DNA from 2 places in the Afipia sp. GW822-FHT04G07 genome. Region 2 is predicted to be linked to the other one. Evidence: predicted binding sites of a transcription regulator. Region 2 holds the regulator's gene; the other holds the start of a gene.

Region 1 (6,561 bases), 520 kb from region 2:
AAGTTGCCGTTGGTGATGAGGTTGAGAGTCTGCTCGCCGCGATAATCGGGATGCGCGCGCCACCCGGCATCGGACAGCCAGCACGCCGCATGACGCAACCGCTTCTCGTCTTCGTTCTCGCGCAGACCCGCAACCCGGAACAACTTGTCGGTCCACGCGATCAGATCGTCCGCGTGACGCGGCGAACGCGAGCGCAATTCGTTCAGCGTATGCGCCGTCGCGATCAACCCGTCCTTTTGCCGCTCCTTCTCGGGCAACATCTCGTAGAGCAAGCCTTCGCGGACGCCGTAGGTCGAGAACACGATGGTCTTCGGCTTCGCGATACGGATAATGTATTCGAGCACGAGCGCCGCGTAGGCCAGCAGCGGACGGCGGGCATCCGCAACTGTTTCTATATCGGCCAGCGTGTTGCTGGCGGCGAGACGGCGAAGCCGCCGCGCGAAATCGAGGGCATCTGCTGCGGGGATCGTATAGCCGTGCATCACCCGCAGCGGATAACCGCTCTGGATGATGTGGATGCGCGCCAGCGCGCGCCACGTTCCGCCGACGGCGTAAAACGTGCGTCCTCTGCCGGCCTTCAGCGCCGGAAGATTGGTGAGGTCGGCGGCGACAATCCGTTCGGCCTTCTTGAGGGATTTCTGCGAAATGTCCTGCAACGCAAGTCCGCCGAGCGGCAGGGTCACGCCGGTGCGGATACGATGACCGCGAATGTCGATCAGTTCGAGCGAGCCGCCGCCGAGGTCGCCAACAATACCATTGGGCTTGTAGACGCCCGACCCCACACCGAGCGCGGACAGTTTCGCCTCGCGCGCGCCGGACAGAATTTCGATGCTGCATCCACAGATGCGCTCGGCCCTGGCGATAAAGTCCGGACCGTTGGTCGCATCACGGCAGGCCGCGGTCGCGATCGCATGGACCTCGCCGACCTTCATGATCTTGCACAGGGCCTTGAAACGCTTCAGCGCAGCCAGCGCCTTTTCGACCGCGTCGGCCGCCAGCAATCCGGTGGACTGCACCTCGCGGCCGAGACCGCACAACGTCTTCTCGTTGAACACGGGCGCAAGGTTGCGCGTCTTGTCTTCGTAGACAACAAGACGAACCGAGTTCGACCCGATGTCGATGACAGCCACCGTCCGGGACGGTTTGCGAACTGTGCGATGAGACTCGCGACTGGATGCCGGGGCCACGGATTCGGTCTTCGCGCCGCTAACGCTCCGAACGGCGCGTAAGGCGACGTGGCGAAGATTCTTTGAGCGATTTTCCACGGCCTGACAGACTCGGGTTCGTCATGAAGTAGTTGTGCACGTTGAAGGGCTCTTCGCCCTTCGCGGCCTTCATACGTGTTGACGACCCATCCGGCAACAATCGCCAGCTCTGTTCATTGTCTTTCAGGTTCGCGACCATGATTTGTTCGAGAACCTGCTGATGTACCGTCGGATTTTGCAACGGACACAGCACCTCGACCCGGCGGTCCAGATTGCGCGGCATCATGTCAGCGGAGGAGATATACACAGCCGCCTTCGCGCTCGGCAGGCCGTGGCCCATGCCGAAGCAATAGACTCGTCCGTGTTCCAGGAACCGGCCGATGATCGATTTGACCCGGATGTTCTCCGACAAGCCCGGCACACCGGGCCGCAGGCAGCAGATTCCACGAATGATCAGATCGATCGAGACCCCGGCCTGCGAGGCTTCGTACAGCGCGTCGATGATCTCCGGATCGACCAGCGAATTCATCTTCAGCCAGATCGCACCCGGCTTGCCATGGCGCGCATGGTTGCTCTCGCCGTGGATGTGCTCGATCATCCGCTTGCGCAGCGTCAGCGGCGACACGCCCATCTTCTCGATGTCGCGCGGCTCGGCATAGCCGGTGATGTAGTTGAAGACGCGTGCGGCGTCGCGCGCGATCACAGGGTCCGAGGTGAAGTACGACAGGTCCGTGTAGATGCGCGCGGTAACGGGATGGTAGTTGCCGGTGCCGGCGTGAACGTAGGTCGTGAGCCCGGCGCCTTCCCGGCGCACCACCAGCGACAGCTTGGCGTGGGTTTTCAGTTCGAGGAATCCATAGACCACCTGCACGCCCGCGCGTTCAAGATCGCGCGCCCAGCGGATGTTGGCCTCTTCGTCGAAACGCGCTTTCAGTTCGACCAGCGCCGTCACCGACTTGCCCGCCTCCGCCGCCTCGGCGAGCGTCCGCACGATCGGTGAATCGCGCGAGGTGCGATACAGCGTCTGCTTGATGGCGACGACATCGGGATCGCGCGCCGCCTGTTGCAGGAACTGCACCACGACGTCGAACGATTCATACGGGTGATGGACGACCAGATCCTTCTGCCGGATCGCCGCGAAGATGTCGCCGCCGTGATCGCGTACGCGCTCGGGATGGCGCGGCACATAAGGCGTGAACTCGAGATCGGGGCGGTCGAGCCGCGTCAGTTGCGACAGTTCGTTCATGGCCAGCACGCCGTCGACAAGAAGCACGTCGTCGTCAGGCACTGACAGGGCGCGCTGCACGAATGCGCGCAGTTCGTCAGGCATATGGGCTTCGATCTCAAGACGGATCACCGACCCGCGGCGGCGGCGTTTCAGCGCCGACTCGAACAGGCGAACCAGATCCTCGGCCTCTTCCTCGATTTCCAGTTCGGAGTCGCGAATGATGCGGAACGCGCCCTGCCCCTTGACGGTGTAGCCCGGGAACAGCCGCCCGATGAACAGTCCGGTGGCCTGCTCCAGCGTGATGAGGCGGACCGAGCCATCCTTGCCGGCAGGCAAACGGATGAAGCGGTCGATCTTGCCCGGCATGCGGATCAGCGCATTCATCGCCTTGCCGTCGGACACCCGCGCCAGATGCAGCGCGATGGTGAAGCCGAGGCTCGGGATGAACGGGAACGGATGCGCGGGATCGATCGCCAGCGGCGTCAGCAGCGGAAAGATATTGTGGAGGAAGTGATCTTCGATCCAGGCCGTCTCGGTCTTGCTGACATCCTTGCCGTCGACGAGGACGATGCCCACTCCGGACAGGATGTTGCGCAGGTCGCGCCAGATCTCCTGCTGGTCACTGGCCAGCTTCGAGACCGTTTCGTTGATCTTCGCGAGCTGTTCGGTGGGCGTCGAGCCGTCCGGGCTGCGCTCGTTGATGCCCTCACGGACCTGAGCCTTGAGACCCGCAACGCGGACCATGAAGAACTCGTCAAGGTTGTTGGCGGAAATAGACAGGAACCGGACCCGCTCCAGCGCCGGGTGGTTGAGGTTGACCGACTCTTCAAGCACGCGGCGATTGAAGTGAAGCCACGAAAGCTCGCGGTTGATGAAGCGATCGGAACTTGACCCAATTGATGCCGGAACCGTAATTTCTTCGGTTTCTTCTTTTCTAACAATAGCTTGCGCGGAATCCATAAAGCGAGACCTTATTCACATCAACAGCCCGTAATGTGGACGGTTTCCACGGAGACAATGTGCCAGCGTCATGACAGTTCGATGACATGATGGGCCAGGACAGGTTAATGACCAAGTCCCTGCGCGATCAGGCCGCAGTGTCCTTGAGGATTTCCGCAGCCAGCGCCCGCGTCACCGGCCGGCGCTGCCGCAGCGCCTCGCTGTCCAGCAATTCGACCGCGTGCCGCGCCGCAGCGAAAGAACGCTCGATCCGGGTTGCGAGGTAGCTCACGATGCTGTCGTCCACGCTCATCTGGCGGTCGGCGCAGAATTTGACGATCAGCGCCCGAAACAACTGGTCGTCCGGCGGCGTCAGCGTCACCACCGACACCGCGCGCAGACGCGAGCGCAGGTCGCGCAGGTCCACCGGGAACAAGGACGGCAACGTCCGTCCCGTCAGCAGGACATAGGCCTCGTCTTCGCGTGCGAGATTCAATAAATGAAACAGCGCGCGCTCATCGAACGACGCCGGGTCAAGATCATCGACGACCAGCGCGCCGGTGGCGAGTTCGTCCGGCACGTTGTCTGGCGTCAGCGTATGCGCTGCGACCGAGCGCGCGCCTGCCTCCGCCGCCCAGATCGATGCGAGATGACTTTTGCCGCAGCCCTCTGGGCCGACCAGCATCATGACGCGGTTCGGCCAGTCCGGCCACGCATCGATCAGCGCCAGCGCCTGCGCGTTGGCGGAGCCTTCCATGAAGTTGTCGCGCGTCAGGCTTTCCGCGTGCGGCAACGCAAAGGCCAACTGACGGGGGCGAACGCGCGCTACCAAGCAAGACTCCTGACCGAACCACCCGGTCTACGCAACATGCTGCTTTTGAAGTGTATCACGGTATCGGCGCGGTCGCGCTCATGTGCCGTGCCCATTCCACGAGATAGAAGGACACCGAAAGCAGCGTCAAGACCGTCACGCAACCCGCCAGAATGATCTCGTAGGGCGACGCATTGAACTGGAAGCCGAGCGAGGCCAGCACCAGCGCTGCGAACGACACCTGCGCCACGGTGTTGAGCTTGGACACCATCAGTGGCTTCATCGGAACCGGATTGTCGAGAATCCACGAGACAATCACGGCGCCCACGATCATGAAATCGCGCGACACCACCAGGATGACAAGCCAGCGCGGGATATCGCCGGAGATTCCGAGCGTGACATAGATCGAGACCAGCAGCGCCTTGTCGGCGACGGGATCGAGCAGCGCCCCGATCTCGGTGGTCATGTTGAACCGCTTGGCCAGAAAGCCGTCGATGGCGTCGCTGACCCCCGCCACCACAAAGATGACGAAGGCGATGGTCATCTGGTTCGACGCGATGGCCCAGACGATGACCGGCACCAGCAGGATGCGGCCCAAAGTAATGATGTTCGGCAGATTCACGCGACTTTTCCCGGCTCCCCATTGTTGTAGCGGCCCGGTGCGACCTTGCCTAGGACACGGGACTGCGGCCCAGTGCCCGAACGTTCTACATAGCTATGCACAGCCGCCCCGCCAGCCATTGCGCCAGCGCAAAATCCGACGTAACCACCGGCATACTCTCGGAAACTTGGCATGACCGATCAAAAATCCGGCCTGACCTATTCGTCCGCCGGCGTCGATATCGACGCCGGAAACCGTCTGGTGGACCTCATCAAGCCGCTGGTGCGCGCCACCGCGCGGGCGGGCGCCGACGCTGAAATCGGCGGATTCGGCGGCCTGTTCGACCTCAAGGCCGCGGGCTTCAAGGATCCCGTTCTGGTCGCCGCCACCGACGGCGTCGGCACCAAGGTCAAGATTGCCATCGAGACCGGAATCCACGGCGGCATCGGCATCGACCTCGTGGCGATGTCGGTCAACGATCTCGTGGTCCAGGGCGCGGAACCGCTGTTCTTTCTGGATTACTTTGCCTGCGGCAAGCTCGACCCCGAGGCCACCGCCTCGATCGTGGCCGGCGTCGCGGAAGGCTGCCGCGAATCCGGCTGCGCGCTGATCGGCGGCGAGACTGCCGAAATGCCCGGCCTCTACAAGGACGGCGACTATGACCTCGCGGGCTTCGCGGTAGGCGCAGCCGAGCGCGGCACACTGCTGCCGCACAAGGACATCGGCCCGGGCGACGCGGTGATTGGCCTCGCCTCCTCGGGCGTCCATTCCAACGGCTTCTCGCTGGTGCGCAAGGTGGTCGAGAAATCCGGCGTGACATTCGACGCGCCCGCGCCGTTTGCGCCCGTGATGACGCTCGGCGGCGCGCTGCTCGCCCCGACGAAGCTCTATGTGAAATCCTGTCTCGCGGCGATCCGCCAGACCGGCGCGGTCAAGGGCCTCGCGCACATCACCGGCGGCGGCTTCACCGACAACATTCCCCGCGTATTGCCGAAGCATCTCGGCGTCCGCATCGATCTGACTGCCGTTCCAGTGTTGCCGGTGTTCAAGTGGCTGGCGGCGGAAGGCAACATCGCCGAACTCGAACTTCTGCGCACCTTCAACTGCGGCATCGGCATGATCGCGATCGTCAAGCGCGAGCAGCTTGTCGAGGTGATGGAGATTTTCGCAGGTGCCGGCGAGCGCGTCGTCGATCTCGGCGAAGTCGTCGAGGCATCAGGCGACGAGCGCGTCATTTATGACGGCCACCTCGATCTGGCGGACTGAGATGGCAAAACGCCGCGTCGCCATTCTGATCTCGGGGCGCGGATCGAACATGACCGCGCTGATCGACGCGGCCAAAGCGCAGGACTTCCCCGCCGAGATTATCCTCGTGGTGTCGAACATCGCGGGCGCGGGCGGCCTCGCCAAGGCCTCCGGTGCCGGGATCGAAACCGCGACCATCGAGAGCAAGCTATTCGGCAAGGATCGCGAAGCGTTCGAGCGCGCGTTGCAGGATACCCTTCTCAAGCACAACGTCGATCTGGTGTGTCTCGCCGGGTTTCTCCGGTTGCTGACACCATGGTTCGTCAAACAGTGGGACGGCCGGATGCTGAACATCCACCCGGCCCTGCTGCCGTCGTACAAGGGACTGGATACCCACGAGCGCGCGCTTGCGGATGGCGTCAAGATTCACGGCGCGACGGTGCATTTCGTGGTGCCGGAAATGGATTCCGGCCCCATCGTGATGCAGGGCGCGGTCGCCGTGCTCGGAGATGACACACCCGACACGCTGGCT
Region 2 (6,561 bases):
GGTCCTAGGCACGATTTTCGCGGGTCCGCCGTCCTATTTGAGCCTTTTCAACGCTGCGTTGATCCTGGCAATCATGGTGCTACCGTTCATCACGTCGATTTCGGTCGACGTGTTCAAGACAGTGCCGCCCGTGTTGAAAGAAGCGGCCTACGGCGTCGGCTGCACGACGTGGGAAGTGGTCCGCAACGTCGTCATCCCGTATACGCGGGTCGGTGTGATCGGCGGCATCATGCTGGCGCTCGGTCGCGCGCTAGGCGAGACGATGGCGGTGACCTTCATTATCGGAAACTCGTTCCGCATATCTTCATCGGTGTTTGCGCCCGGCACGACAATCTCGGCGGCCATTGCCAGCGAATTCGCCGAAAGCGACGGACTCCATCAGTCGGGCCTCATTCTGCTCGGCCTGTTGCTGTTCGTGTTGACGTTCTTCGTGCTGGCAGCAGCCCGGCTGATGCTGATGCGTCTCGAAAAGAAGGCGGGAAACTAGGCATGATCCGGAAAAGTGGACACCGGTTTTCCGACAAGATCATGCCTCTTCAGGTGATGTCATGAACCCGATTTATGCCTCCCGCCGCCGCTCCGACATCGTGGTGCGATTTCTTTGCCTTGGGGCCGCTCTTTTCGGCGTCACCTGGCTCGCGCTGATCCTGTTCACGTTGTTCTACAATGGTCTCGCGGGTCTGAATCTTCAGATCTTTACCGAGAACACGCCGCCGCCGGGATCGACCGAAGGTGGATTGCTCAACGCCATTGTCGGCTCGATCATCATGACCGTCCTCGGCGTCGGCATCGGTGCGCCAATCGGGCTGTTTGCCGGTACCTATCTCGCCGAATACGGCAAGCACGACCGGCTGACCTCGGTGATCCGTTTCATCAACGACATTCTGCTGAGCGCGCCGTCGATCATTATCGGTCTGTTCGTATACGGCGCGATCGTCATTCCGATGGGCGGCTTCTCGGCTTTGGCAGGTACGCTGGCGCTGGCCGTGATCGTTATCCCCGTCGTGGTGCGTACTACTGAGGACATGCTTGGCCTTGTTCCCAATCCACTGCGTGAAGCCGCGTCCGCGCTGGGCTTGCCGCGCTCGCTCGTTATCAAGCGCATCGCTTATCGGGCCGCACGTTCGGGTCTCATCACCGGCGTTCTGCTCGCGACCGCACGCGTCGCCGGCGAAACCGCGCCGCTGTTGTTTACCGCACTCAGCAATCAGTTCTTCAGTCTCGATCTCACCAAGACGATGGCCAACTTGCCCGTGACCATCAACAACTTCGTCCAAAGCCCTTATGAGTATTGGAAACAGCTCGCATGGAGCGGGGCTTTGCTTATCACCTTGACCGTACTTGCCCTTAACATTGGCGCGCGCATCCTTGGCGCCGAGAGGACATCGAAATGAGCGAGCAGCTTTCTGTCAGCGTAGACCTTCCTCGTGGGCACGCGCCGGGATTGGCCGGCCAGCTGGACGCGCGGCCCAAGGTGACGGCGCGCGATCTGAATTTCTATTACGGCGAGCACCACGCCTTGAAGAACATCAACATTGCCCTTGGCGAGAACCGCGTCACTGCGTTCATCGGTCCATCGGGCTGCGGCAAGTCGACCCTGTTGCGGATATTCAACCGGATGTACGATCTTTATCCGGGCCAGCGCGCGACAGGCCAGCTCATGCTGGATACGACCAACATTCTCGATCCGAAGCTCGATCTCAACCTGCTGCGCGCGCGGATCGGAATGGTGTTCCAGAAGCCGACGCCGTTCCCGATGACCATTTACGAAAACATCGCGTTCGGGATTCGCCTGTACGAGAAAATCTCCAAATCCGAAATGGACGGTCGTGTCGAAGCCGCGTTGAAGGGCGGTGCGCTCTGGAACGAGGTCAAGGACAAGCTAAATGCGAGCGGCCTCAGCCTGTCGGGTGGTCAGCAGCAACGCCTGTGCATCGCACGGACGGTCGCCGTCCGTCCGGAAGTGATTCTGTTTGACGAGCCTTGCTCGGCGCTCGATCCGATCTCCACCGCCAAGGTTGAGGAACTGATCCAGGAGCTCAAGGAAGATTACACAATCGCCATTGTGACGCATAATATGCAGCAGGCGGCGCGTGTGTCGGACAAGACCGCGTTCATGTATCTCGGCGAACTGGTTGAATTCGACGATACCAACAAGATCTTTACGTCGCCGACAGATCGGCGGACGCAGGATTACATCACTGGCCGTTTCGGCTGACGCGCATTTCGCGGGAGAGACAAATCATGGGTTCAGATCATACCGCCAAGGCGTTCGACGAAGACCTTCAGGAACTCAACCGGCTTGTCGCCGAGATGGGTGGCCTGGCTGAGCGACAGATCGTCGATTCTGTCGATGCGCTGATCCGGCGCGACGTTGCGCTGGGCAAGCGCGTCGTCGCCGCCGACGTCGAGATCGACAAACTGCAGCATCTGATCGAGGAGCGTGCCGTGCTGACCATCGCGCGCCGCCAGCCGATGGCGGTCGATCTGCGCGAGATCGTCGGTTCCTTGCGTGTTGCGACTGACCTCGAACGGATCGGGGATCTCTCGAAGAATATCGGCAAGCGTGTTTCGGCGTTGGACAGCGATTTTCACCCTTTGAAGCTGATCCGCGGCCTGGAGCACATGACCGATCTCGTGCAGTCACAGGTGAAATCAGTGCTCGACGCCTATGCGGCACACGATCTGCCGGCTGCGATGACGGTCTGGAAGGGCGACGAGGAGGTCGACGCGATCTGCACCTCGCTGTTCCGCGAGCTTCTGACCTACATGATGGAAGATCCGCGAAACATCGGGTTCTGTATTCACCTGATGTTCTGCGCCAAGAACATCGAGCGTATCGGCGATCACGCGACCAACATTGCCGAGACGGTTTTCTATATGATCGAAGGCCAGCAGATGCTCGATCAGCGCCCGAAGGGCGACATGACGAACTTTGCAACGGCCGCGTCAGGCAGCTAACTTGCAGGATGATGAATTGAAGGACCGCTCATGAGCGCCCGCATTCTTGTGGTCGAAGACGAAGAGGCGTTGACGACGCTGCTTCGTTACAATCTGGACGCCGAGGGTTACGACGTCGAGACCGTGGCCCGCGGCGATGACGCCGATACGCGGCTTAAGGAGCATATCCCAGATCTGATCGTGCTTGACTGGATGCTTCCCGGCCTGTCGGGAATCGAGCTTTGCCGCCGCCTGCGCGCGCGGCAGGAGACCAAGCAGATTCCGATCATCATGTTGACCGCGCGCGGCGAGGAAAGCGAGCGGGTGAGGGGACTTGCGACCGGCGCAGACGATTACATCGTCAAGCCGTTCTCGGTTCCCGAGCTGCTGGCGCGGGTCAAAGGCCTATTGCGGCGTGCAAGTCCCGAACGCCTTGCGACGGTTCTGGCGTTCGGCGACATCGAATTGGACCGCGACCGGCGTCGCGTTGCGCGTTCGGGCCGGCCGATCGATCTCGGCCCTACCGAATATCGCCTGCTGGAGTTCTTTCTTGAGCACCCAGGCCGCGTGTTTAGCCGGGAACAGCTGCTTGATGGCGTATGGGGACGCGACATCTACATCGACGAGCGCACGGTTGACGTACACATCGGTCGGCTGAGGAAGCTGCTGAACCTGGGCCGCGAGTCGGACCCTATCCGCACCGTCCGCGGCGCGGGCTACGCTCTCGATGATCGTTTCGCCAAGGCCGAGTGAGTTTGGTTCCGGTTCTTTCGCATTGCAGCGAAGTCACATTTTTGTGGCGGGCGGCATCCAAGTTTCGTGGCGCCAAAATCGAACTCCGTGGTAGCTTCGATGGTGATGATGGCACGAAGTCCGTCATGCAATGGGCAAGGAGACCGCAAATGGCCTGGAAGACCCCCAAGATTGTCGAAGTGCCGGTCGGCATGGAAATCAACATGTACGCCTGCGCGGCGCGCAAGTAAGCGGCATTCTCGTTATCAGGCTCGCGGCTAAGCGGTCCGGTTTGCGCTAGGAATTCCTTCATATGTGAAGGCTTTCCGGCGCGAGGCCGGGTTTTCTTGTGTCTGCGGCGCTGCCCCTTATGAGATCGAATCGAGGACGGAGCTCCCTCATGCGCGTCGTCGTTCTCGGGGCTGCGGCGGGCGGGGGCGTACCCCAGTGGAATTGTAACTGCGATGTCTGCCGCCTGGCGCGCAGCTCGCATCCGGAATTGCAGTCGACTCAGACATCGATTGCGGTCAGCGCCGACGGTGAGCACTGGTTTCTGGTCAACGCCTCGCCTGACTTGCGTCAGCAATTGATTTCGACGCCGCAGCTTCATCCCAAGGCCGGTCATCTGCGCCACAGTCCTGTCGCAGGCGTCATCCTGACCAATGGTGAGGTTGATGCCGTCGCCGGATTGTTGTCGATGCGCGAGGGCTCGCCTTTTTCGATCTACGCGCACCCACGTGTGCTCTCCATTCTCAAGTCGAACAGCATCTTCAACGTGCTCGATGAGACGCGCGTGCGGCGCGAGGCTGTCGAATTCGATAAACCGTTCGAACCGAAGCTTCCTGACGGCTCACCGTCTGGTCTCGAAATTCTTCCCTTTGCCGCGCCGGGCAAGCGCGCCTGGTATCTGGAAGGGGCAGCCTTTCCTATCGACGGCGATGAGGCGGGGGATACGCTCGGATTGCGGATCACTGACAAGGCAAGCGGGGAACATCTCTACTTTCTCGCAGCCTGCGCGGCGCTCACCCCCGATCTCAGGCAGCGCCTTCGCGGCGCGTCTCTGGTTTTCTTTGACGGTACGCTGTGGCGCGACGACGAATTGATCGCGGCCGGCCTTGGCACCAAAACCGGTCAACGCATGGGGCACATGGCCATTTCCGGTGAACAGGGCGTGATCGCCGGGCTTGAGGATCTCGGCATCGGGCGCAAGATTTTCCTGCACATCAATAATTCGAATCCGGTTCTGCTGCCGGGCGCCGCCGAGCGCGAAGCCGTGGAGCGCGCCGGCTGGCAAATTCCTTCGGATGGCACGGAGATCACCATTTGATCGCGACGAGCGTATTTGCATTGAAGACAGGTACGCCGCTTGCAAATGCGGAGGACCTTGAGGTTGCGCTGCGCGGTATCGGCGCGACGCGCTATCACAATCTGCATCCGTTTCACCGGTTGCTTCACGGCGGCAAGCTGAACAAGGGGCAGGTTCAGGCCTGGGCGCTCAACCGCTACTATTATCAGAGCTCCATTCCCATCAAGGACGCGGTGGTGATTTCGCGCTTTCGCGACCGCGATATTCGTCTCGAATGGCGACACCGCATCGAGGACCACGATGGCGACGTCGGCACCGAAGGGGGTATCGAGCGCTGGTTGAAGCTGACCGAAGGGCTCGGCCTCGATAGCGCTTATGTCGAATCCGCCGAGGGAATTCTGCCTGCTACGCGCTTCGCGGTGGATGCCTACGTCCATTTCGTTCGCGACAAGACGCCGTTGGAAGCCATTGCGTCCTCATTAACCGAACTTTTCGCGCCGAACCTGCATGAGGAACGCATTTCGGGAATGCTCGCGCACTACGACTTCATCAATCCGAACATCATGAGTTACTTCAAGCGGCGCATGGAGCAGGCGCCGCGCGACGCCAATTTTGCGCTGGATTTCGTCAAGCGGCACGCAAAAACACCCGAAGAGCGCGAAGCTGTCTGCAATGCGTTGATTTTCAAGACCAACGTGCTCTGGGTCCAGCTCGACGCGCTCTATCATGCCTATGTCGACGGCCATATTCCGCCGGGTGCTTTCGTGCCGGAGCGCGGCTGATGGCATTGCGAAGCCGGCGGATCGACATAACTGAAGGGAGCAGGCCCGTGCTGGCGCGTCATGCCAGGCTGAAGTTCGACGAAGCGCGGCAGGTCTGGGTGATCCTGGTGCCGGAGCGCGTACTTGCGCCGGACGAGATTGCGGTAGAGATTTTGCAACTCTGCGATGGCGTCCGTAACGTCGATCAGATCATCGATGTGCTTGCCGCAAAGTATGCTGCCGATCGCGGGATGATCGGCGCTGATGTAATGGCCATGCTGCGGGATCTCGCCGAAAAGGGATTTCTTGCAGAGGCACAGGATCCGAAGTCATGAGCCCGACGCTCACCGATGCTTCTCCGGTTCGCGCCGATCCAGCCGATGGATTGGCGGTGCTGGAGCAGCGCAGATCGCAGGCCGAAACATTCGGGATTCCGCTGGCTGTTCTGGCCGAGCTGACCCACCGCTGCCCTTTGCAATGTCCGTATTGCTCGAACCCGGTAGAACTGGAGCGAGGCGGCGCGGAGCTTTCCACCGACGAATGGAAGCGGGTGCTGAGCGAACTCGCCGCGATTGGCGTGCTGCAGATCCATTTTTCCGGTGGCGAGCCGACGGCGCGCAAGGATCTCGCAGAGATCGTTCAGCACGCAACCGACGTCGGGCTTTATTCGAACCTCATCACCTCGGCGGTTCTGCTTACGAAGGAAAAGCTGACTGCATTGGCCGATGCTGGGCTGTGCCATGTTCAGATCAGCTTTCAGGGCAGCGAGCAGAGCGTCGCCGACCGTGTCGCGGGGCTGAAAGATGCGCACGCGAAAAAGAT

Evidence for each region. Region 2 encodes PhoB, which activates phosphate uptake and scavenging genes when phosphate is short. Its sites were predicted from a motif close to TGTCATNNANCTGTCAT; they were not measured.
Region 1: the regulator PhoB is predicted to act here: its motif matches at 3,464-3,480, upstream of AC1RKJ_RS02945 (RNA degradosome polyphosphate kinase).

Annotation. Positions count from the first base shown of each region.
Region 1 covers NZ_JBXAMP010000001.1:614,125-620,685, forward strand. The annotation lists gene ppx (exopolyphosphatase) at 1-1,187, opposite strand, end outside; gene AC1RKJ_RS02945 (RNA degradosome polyphosphate kinase) at 1,207-3,393, opposite strand; gene AC1RKJ_RS02950 (P-loop NTPase family protein) at 3,521-4,204, opposite strand; gene AC1RKJ_RS02955 (CDP-alcohol phosphatidyltransferase family protein) at 4,260-4,805, opposite strand; gene purM (phosphoribosylformylglycinamidine cyclo-ligase) at 4,977-6,050, shown strand; gene purN (phosphoribosylglycinamide formyltransferase) at 6,052-6,561, shown strand, end outside.
Region 2 covers NZ_JBXAMP010000001.1:93,473-100,033, forward strand. The annotation lists gene pstC (phosphate ABC transporter permease subunit PstC) at 1-487, shown strand, start outside; gene pstA (phosphate ABC transporter permease PstA) at 549-1,394, shown strand; gene pstB (phosphate ABC transporter ATP-binding protein PstB) at 1,391-2,218, shown strand; gene phoU (phosphate signaling complex protein PhoU) at 2,245-2,961, shown strand; gene phoB (phosphate regulon transcriptional regulator PhoB) at 2,992-3,693, shown strand; gene pqqA (pyrroloquinoline quinone precursor peptide PqqA) at 3,843-3,923, shown strand; gene pqqB (pyrroloquinoline quinone biosynthesis protein PqqB) at 4,073-4,999, shown strand; gene pqqC (pyrroloquinoline-quinone synthase PqqC) at 4,996-5,760, shown strand; gene pqqD (pyrroloquinoline quinone biosynthesis peptide chaperone PqqD) at 5,760-6,074, shown strand; gene pqqE (pyrroloquinoline quinone biosynthesis protein PqqE) at 6,071-6,561, shown strand, end outside.